Regions from separate parts of the Brachybacterium sp. GCM10030252 genome, predicted to be linked through region 1. Evidence: predicted binding sites of a transcription regulator. Region 1 holds the regulator's gene; the other holds the start of a gene.

Region 1 (3,990 bases):
CGACGCCGGAGGGGATGCGCACGGTCACGCTGCGCTCAGCGGGCGTGCGTCCGTGGCCCGAGCAGGCGGTGCAGGGGGATTCGATGACGTCGCCGTGGCCCTCGCAGGTCGGGCACGGTGCCATGGTCACCATCTGGCCCAGCAGCGACTGGGCGACGCGCTGGACGTGGCCGCTGCCGTTGCAGGCGGTGCAGCGGGTGGGGCTGGTGCCGGGCTCGCAGCAGGAGCCGTCGCAGCGCTCACAGCGCACTGCGGTGCGGAAGGTGACCTCCTCCTCGGTGCCGAAGACGACGTCGCGCAGGTCGATCTTGACCCGGCGCAGGACATCGCCTCCGCGGCGCTGACGGGGCACCGGACCCTGGCCGCGGCCGCGCATGCCGGCGGCGCCGGCGAACATGTCGAAGATGTCGTTGAAGTCGAATCCGGCGCCACCGCCGCCGGGGAACCCGCCGCCCATACCCGGGCCGCCGCCCATGTCGTACTGGCGGCGCTTGTCGGGGTTCGAGAGCGTCTCGTAGGCCTGGGAGACCTTCTTGAACCGCTCGGAGGCCTCGGGATCGGGGTTCACGTCCGGGTGGAGGGTGCGGGCGAGCTTCCGGTACGCCTTCTTGATCTCCTCGGTGGAGGCGTCGCGGGAGACGCCGAGGAGCTCGTAGTAGTCATCGTTCACGGTGAAGGATCCTTACCGGGGAGTCGGGGCGTCCGGGGGTCGCGGCGTGCGGCGAGCGGGCGCGGGGCGGTGGTTGCTTGCGGTCGGGAACGCGGTGCGAGGCGTGCGCGCACGCGCGGGTCATTCGAGATAGCGGGAGACGTACCGGGCGATGGCCTGGACGGTGGAGATGCCGCTGACGTAGTCCATACGACTGGGGCCGAGGATCGCCAGGTGCGAGCCGGCACCGTACCCGGCGCCCACCACGGCCGCCTGCTGGAGGACCTGGTCCTCCAGCTCCGAGCCGATGCGCACCTCGACGGACCCCGGCGAGGCGTGCATCTCGGTGAACAGCCGCAGCAGCACCAGCTGCTCCTCGAGCACGTCCAGCAACGGCTCCACATCCCGCGCGAAGTCCTCGGCGGAGCGGGCGATGTTGGCGGTCCCGGCGAGCATGATGCGGTCCTCGGCGCGGGTGGCGGCGAGGGCCGACAGCGCCTCGGTCACCTCCGCGACGGAGGCCTTGTCCGCGTGCGGGGTGACCTCCAGCAGGTCTGCCACGGGCCGCTCGAGGTCGGTGACCTCGCGGCCGGCGATGTAGCGGTTCAGCTGGTCGCGCAGATCCACGTAGAACTCGGCAGGCCGGGCGGCCAGCACCGGGACGGTGCGCTGATCGACGCGGCCGGACTCGGTGATCAGCACGATCAGCAGCAGGGACTCGGCGACCTTGACCAGCTCGACATGACGGATCCGGGCCTGGCGGCGCGCCGGGTACTGGACCATCGCCACCTGCTGGGTGAGCTGAGCCATCAGCCGCACCGTGCGACCGAGCAGCTCCTCGACGTCACCGGCGTCCTCGAGCAGGGTCTGGATGGCCCGGCGCTCAGGGGCCGAGAGCGGTTTGACCGTCGCCACGTGGTCGACGAAGGCGCGGTAGCCCTTGTCCGTGGGAACCCGGCCGGCCGAGGTGTGGGGCTGATGGATCAGCCCCTCCTCCTCCAGCACCGACATGTCGTTGCGCACGGTGGCGGCGGAGACCTCGAGCTCGTGCCGCTCCAGGAGGGACTTGGAGCCCACGGGCTCACGCGTGGAGACGTAGTCCTCGACGATCGCGCCGAGGATCTGCAGCTTCCGGGCGTCCGTGTCCCTCACCTCCTGCTCTGCGTACGGACATCTCGATCTCGATGTCGGCTTCCGGCCGGTGCTCGAGCCGCTCGCGGGCCGACGGGCTCCTGGACGCCGACGGATCACCGGGAACGAGGCTGGCACCTACCGTTGCCGAGTGCCAATCCTACGCGTCCCCGGCGGGGCTCGCAGGGAGGTGTTCGCCACCGGTGTACGGTGTCGCGCGTGCCTGCAGCATCCGATCGCTTCCCTGACCGGTACGGCTCCGACGTGCTCTCCTCCGGTCCGCCCGCTCATCATCGCCGCCGCCCCGTGGCCCGTGAGGTCGCCGCGCAGCGCGACCTCGTCGTCGAGGAGGCCTCGACGGGCTTCACCGGGGCCATCACCCGCGTCGAGAAGATCGCCGGTGAGCTGATCGTCGAGCTGGAGGACGGCCGCGGCAAGCGCCGCACCTTCCCGCTGGGCCCCGGCTTCATGATCGACGGCAAGCCGGTCGTGCTCACCCGTCCCGCGCCGCGCAGCCAGGCCCCGGTGCGCAAGCGCTCCGCGAGCGGCTCGGTCTATGTCGAGGGGGCGAAGGCCCGCACCGCGCGTGCGTCGCGGATCTGGGTCGAGGGCACCCACGACGCCGAGCTGATCCAGAAGGTGTGGGGCCATGACCTGCGCATCGAGGGCATCGTCGTGGAGCAGCTCGAAGGCGCCGACAACCTCGTCGAGCGGGTCCAGGACTTCGGGCCGTCTGCCGGCCGCAGGCTCGGGATCCTCGTGGACCATCTGGTGCCCGGCTCCAAGGAATCGCGGATCGCCGCCGAGGTGATGAGGCTTCCCGGTGCGCGGGGCAACGTCTCCGTGCTCGGGCATCCCTACGTCGATGTGTGGCAGGCGGTGCGACCTGCTCGGGTGGGCCTGACGACGTGGCCCCACATCCCCAAGGGCACCGACATCAAGGTCGGCACGCTCGCCGCGCTCGGCTGGCCCCACGCGGACAAGGCAGACGTCGGCCAGGGCTGGCAGCGGATCCTGGCGACCGTGCGCTCGTATGCAGATGTCGAGCCCTCCCTGTCCGGACGCATCGAGGAGCTCATCGACTTCGTGACGGTCGACCCCAGCTGATTTAGCGGGGGAAATCCCCCACCGGACCCGGCGGTTCGCCCTGGAGACCTGGGCCACTGCGCTCGTTAGGCTGGTCGTGTCAGCCCGACGCCGGCCCGAGGGGCCGGCCCGTCCTCGAAGAGGGAATCATGAGCCAGACTCCGCATCCACACGATCCGTTCGGCACCGAGCCCGCCACTCCGGCACCCGGCTCCGATCCCGCTCCGGCCGACAGCAGCTCGCACGAGGAGACCGGTCAGTCCGTGCCCGGCGCGGGCCCTGCCGAGGCCTCGCAGTCCGCGGCCGCTGACGAGCCCGGCGCCGGGCAGACCGAGGCGTCGCCTCGCGGTCCCGCCGGCGACGACGAGGTGGGCAGCCCCACCTCGGATCCGGCCCTGCACCCGCACGACCCGTACGCGTACGACGCCGGCTCCCAGTCCGCGGCCACCTCGCCCGGCGGAACCGCCTCGGTGCCGCCCGCCCAGGACCCTTCGGCCTCCGGACCGGCAGGCGCACAGGATCCGTACGGGGTGCCCGCTTCACCCGCTGCCCAGGATCCGTACGAGGTCCCGCCGTCGGCTGATGGCCAGCCCCACTACGCCGCGCCGGCTTCCGGTGCCGGCGCCGGTGCCGGACAGGGTGGCTACCCCGGCGGTGCCCCCGGCCGCAGCGGCCCGCAGAACCCGTACGGCGCGCAGGGTCAGCCCGGCGGTCAGCACCAGTACGGTGCCCAGGGTCAGTACGGGCAGCAGAGCCACGGCGCTCAGGGCGGAGCGCCCGGAGCGGCCGACCTCAACACGCCGCCCCCGGGAATCAAGGGCGTGCACGACGGCCCGCTGAGCGGTCAGCCGATGCAGGATTCTGATGCCAGGACGTGGGCTCTCGTGGTCCACCTCGCCGCCCTGCTGCAGTTCGCGATCCCGTTCTTCGGTGGCCTTGTCGCGCAGATCGTCCTGTTCGTGATCTTCAAGGATCGGAACCGGTTCGTGCGCTACAACGGCGCCGAGGCGCTGAACGGCACGATCGCCGCCATGATCACGTCCTTCGTCCTGGGGATCGCCTTCGCGATCATCACGGTCATCACCCTGGGGATCGGGTCGTTCCTGTTCGGTCTGCTGTTCATC
Region 2 (3,990 bases), on a different contig from region 1:
GCATGCCCCTGGCGTGCGAGACCCTCGCCGCGCTCGATGAGCACGAGATCCGCCCCGAGCTCGCCGGATACGACCGAGCCGCCCTCCAGGCCGGCCTCACCGATCTCGAGGATCTGTACGAATCCGGATCCTGGCGCGGCGCCGACGGAGCCACACTGCGCGGCTACGTCGACTGGGTGCAGGAGCGCCATCCCTGGCGCACCGCCGTGGCCCCGCCCCGCCGCGGCGAGGTCCCGCGCATCGTGGACGTGCTGCGCCGCGTGCCGCCGGCGACGCTGCGCCCGGTGACCAAGACCCGCAACCGGTTCGTACTGGGATTCCTGGTCCGCATCGGGCTGTACATGATCCGCCGCAACCCCGGGCTCACCGACGTGACCGGCACCGCCGACAGCACCGGAACCCGCGGCTGATCCCGACCGGCCACGCGAACCGGGCCGGCAGGCGGGCCGGGCCGGCTCAGGATTGGAGCCAGCATGTGCACAGCTGGCCCCTATATAGCGCTATCGGTGCACATGGTGGCTCCAATTCGCCCGCACCTGCGGTAGCCCCGCCCGACCGGCCGCTCCGTCCGCCCCTCTTCACCTGCCCGTCACCCGCGGTGGCTACCGTGCCTCCATGCGCATCCTCCACCTCAGCGACACCCACCTCTACGGCGACCCGGCCGCTCGCCACTACGACCGCATTGACACCACCGCCGCCCTGCACGGGCTGCTCTCGCGCTGCCAGGGTCTGACCGACATCGACGCAGTCGTCCACACCGGAGACGCCTCCGAGGACGGCACCCCGGCCAGCTACCGACTGCTGCACGAGATCCTCGATCCCTTCGCCGCCGCCCTGGGCGCCCCACTCGTGGTGGCCATGGGCAACCACGACGTCTCCGTCGCGTACGGCGAGACCATCGCCCCGGGTGACCGGGGCGCGACCAGCCAGGATCGCGTCGTCCGCCTGGAGAACGGGGCCCGCATCGTGGTGCTGGATTCCAGCATCCCCGGCGCGGGGTACGGGCATCTGGAGGACGAGCAGCTCCAGTGGCTGCGCGGCGTCCTCGCCGAGCCCGCGCCGGGCGGCACCGTGCTCGCGATCCACCATCCGCCGCTGGTCGCCGCCACCACGCTGCTGCGGGGCCTGGACCTCGACGGCCTCGACCAGCTGGCGAGCGTGCTGGCGGGCTCCGATGTGCGGATCGTGCTCTCGGGCCACTACCACCACGAGATGACCGCTGCGATCGCGGGGATTCCCGTGCACGTGGTCCCGGGCATCACCAACGTGGTCGACCCGGTCACCGCCGGGGATCACGAGCAGTCGCTGGCGCAGTCGGGGATGAGCATCGTCGAGCTGGGGGAGGTCCCGACGGACGCGCCGCGGGTGGTCACCTCCGTGTTCCCCAACGCCGGAGACACCCTCGCCGACATGAGCGTGCCGGTCTACGACATGGGGCCGGAACAGGTCTCGGCGATCCTGGAGGCCGCCGGCCGGTGAGCCCGTCCGCGAGGCCCCGCGGGTGTCGCCCCGGAGAACCCGTCGGCGAGGCACCCGCCGTGCCCGGGACGGCCCCGGTTTAGCACTCGCCTTGCACGAGTGCCAGCTCGGTCCTAGAGTTGGCGTCGTTGGCAGTCGAAGGCCGAGAGTGCCAGAGGCTGTCAGTCAGGAATCTTCCCCGGTCGGCACCGCGACGACGACCGGGATCGAGGTCCCTGGAACCCCGAACTCACAGAGTCATCTCTTCATGAAGGAGTGAGCCGCCATGTCGGTCTCCATCAAGCCCCTCGAGGATCGCGTCGTCGTCAAGCCGCTCGAAGCCGAGCAGACCACCGCTTCCGGTCTGGTCATCCCGGACACCGCGAAGGAGAAGCCCCAGGAGGGCGAGGTCGTCGCCGTCGGCGCCGGTCGTTTCAACGACAAGGGCGAGCGCGTGCCCATGGACGTCAAGGAGGGCGACAAGGTCGTCTTCTCGAAGTACGGCGGCACGGAGCTGAAGTACGGCAACGAGGAGTACCTGGTCCTCGGCGCCCGTGACATCCTCGCCATCATCGACAACTGAGTGAACTGAGGCCTGGAAACTCATGGCAAAAGAGATCATCTACGACGAGGAAGCGCGTCGCGCCCTCGAGCGCGGTGTCGACAAGCTCGCCAACACCGTCAAGGTCACGCTCGGCCCCAAGGGCCGCAACGTGGTCCTGGACAAGAAGTGGGGCGCGCCCACCATCACCAATGACGGCGTGACCATCGCCCGTGAGATCGAGCTCGAGGATCCCTACGAGAACCTCGGCGCTCAGCTCACCAAGGAGGTCGCGACCAAGACCAACGACGTGGCCGGTGACGGCACCACCACCGCCACGGTCCTGGCCCAGGCGCTCGTGCACGAGGGCCTGCGCAACGTCGCCTCCGGCGCGGCTCCGGCCGCCCTGAAGCGCGGCATCGAGAAGGCCGCCGAGGCGCTCTCCGAGAAGCTCGGCGACATCGCCATCGAGGTCGAGGGCAAGGAGCAGATCGCGAACGTCGCATCGGTCTCCAGCCAGGACCGCGAGATCGGCGAGCTGCTCGCCGAGGCGTTCGACAAGGTCGGCAAGGACGGCGTCATCACGGTCGAGGAGTCCTCGACCACCGCGATGGAGCTGGACTTCACCGAGGGCATGCAGTTCGACAAGGGCTACATCTCCCCGCACTTCGTCACCGACGCGGATCGCCAGGAGACCGTCCTCGAGGATGCCCACGTCCTGCTCGTCCAGAGCAAGATCTCGGCGGTGGCGGATCTGCTGCCGCTGCTGGAGAAGATCGTCGAGGGCGGCAAGCCGCTGTTCATCATCGCGGAGGACGTCGACGGCGAGGCCCTGTCCACGCTGGTCGTCAACAAGATCCGCGGCACCTTCAAGGGTGCGGCCGTCAAGGCTCCCGCGTTCGGCGATCGCCGCAAGGCGATGCTGCAGGACATCGCGGTGCTCACCGGCGCCCAGGTGGTCACCTCCGACCTCGGCCTGGACCTCAAGACCGTCGGCACCGAGGTGCTCGGTCAGGCCGGTCGCGTGGTCGTCACCAAGGACTCCACCACGATCGTGGGCGGCGCCGGTGACGAGCAGGCCGTGGCCGATCGTGTCGGGCAGATCCGCTCCGAGATCGAGAACACCGACTCCGACTGGGATCGCGAGAAGCTCCAGGAGCGCCTCGCGAAGCTCGCCGGTGGCGTGTCCGTGATCAAGGTCGGCGCTCACACCGAGGTCGAGCTCAAGGAGAAGAAGATGCGCATCGAGGACGCGGTCTCCGCGACTCGTGCGGCCATCGAGCAGGGCATCGTGGCCGGTGGCGGCAGCGCCATCGTCCAGGCCGCTGCGGCTCTCGAGAGCGACCTCGGCCTGACCGGCGACGAGGCTGTCGGCGCGCGCGCCGTCACCCGCGCGGTGGTCGAGCCGCTGCGCTGGATCGCCGAGAACGCCGGCTTCGAGGGCTACGTCGTCGTCGAGCGGGTCAAGGAGGCTCAGGTCGGACACGGCCTGAACGCCGCGACCGGCGAGTACGTCGACCTCGTGGCCGCGGGCATCATCGACCCGGTCAAGGTCACCCGCTCGGCGCTGCGCAACGCGGCGTCCATCGCGGGCATGGTCCTGACCACCGAGACGCTCGTCATCGAGAAGCAGGACGACGAGGACGAGTGATCCAGGACTGACCTGACGGTCATCCACTCGGCCGACGGGCGGGCAGAACGGGGACACCCCGGGCTGCCCGCCCGTTCTCGTCCCCCGGGCAGCATCCTCGACCCGACGGGTCCGGATCAGCAGGCCGGACCAGCACCGATACGTGCTCCGAAGCGGCTCCGGCAGGCCTAAGATGAGCAAGCCACAGACGACCCGCCCCCGGAGGAGAAGTGATGACCCGCAGCTCCGAGGACGTCGCGCGGGCGACGGACGACGACCGCCCGACCCGCACCTACGGGCCTCCGGCCGCCGTCGTGATCGGCACGCTGGTGGCGGGCTTCGTGTTCGTCGTGGTCCTCGA

Evidence for each region. Region 1 encodes HrcA, which represses chaperone genes, less so after heat shock. Its sites were predicted from a motif close to TTNGCACTCGNNNNNNNCGAGTGCNAA; they were not measured.
Region 2: a site for HrcA is predicted at 1,559-1,585, ahead of groES (co-chaperone GroES). Genes of this name have one in related genera too.

What each region holds. Positions count from the first base shown of each region.
Region 1 is NZ_JBHTDM010000004.1:238,307-242,296, reverse strand. Features, by position in the region: gene dnaJ (molecular chaperone DnaJ) at 1-670, opposite strand, end outside; gene hrcA (heat-inducible transcriptional repressor HrcA) at 791-1,801, opposite strand; gene ACFQRJ_RS02780 (DUF3097 domain-containing protein) at 1,991-2,887, shown strand; gene ACFQRJ_RS02775 (DUF4870 domain-containing protein) at 3,016-3,990, shown strand, end outside.
Region 2 is NZ_JBHTDM010000003.1:322,351-326,340, forward strand. Features, by position in the region: gene ACFQRJ_RS01480 (hypothetical protein) at 1-410, shown strand, start outside; gene ACFQRJ_RS01485 (metallophosphoesterase family protein) at 616-1,479, shown strand; gene groES (co-chaperone GroES) at 1,745-2,041, shown strand; gene groL (chaperonin GroEL) at 2,064-3,650, shown strand; gene ACFQRJ_RS01500 (hypothetical protein) at 3,863-3,990, shown strand, end outside.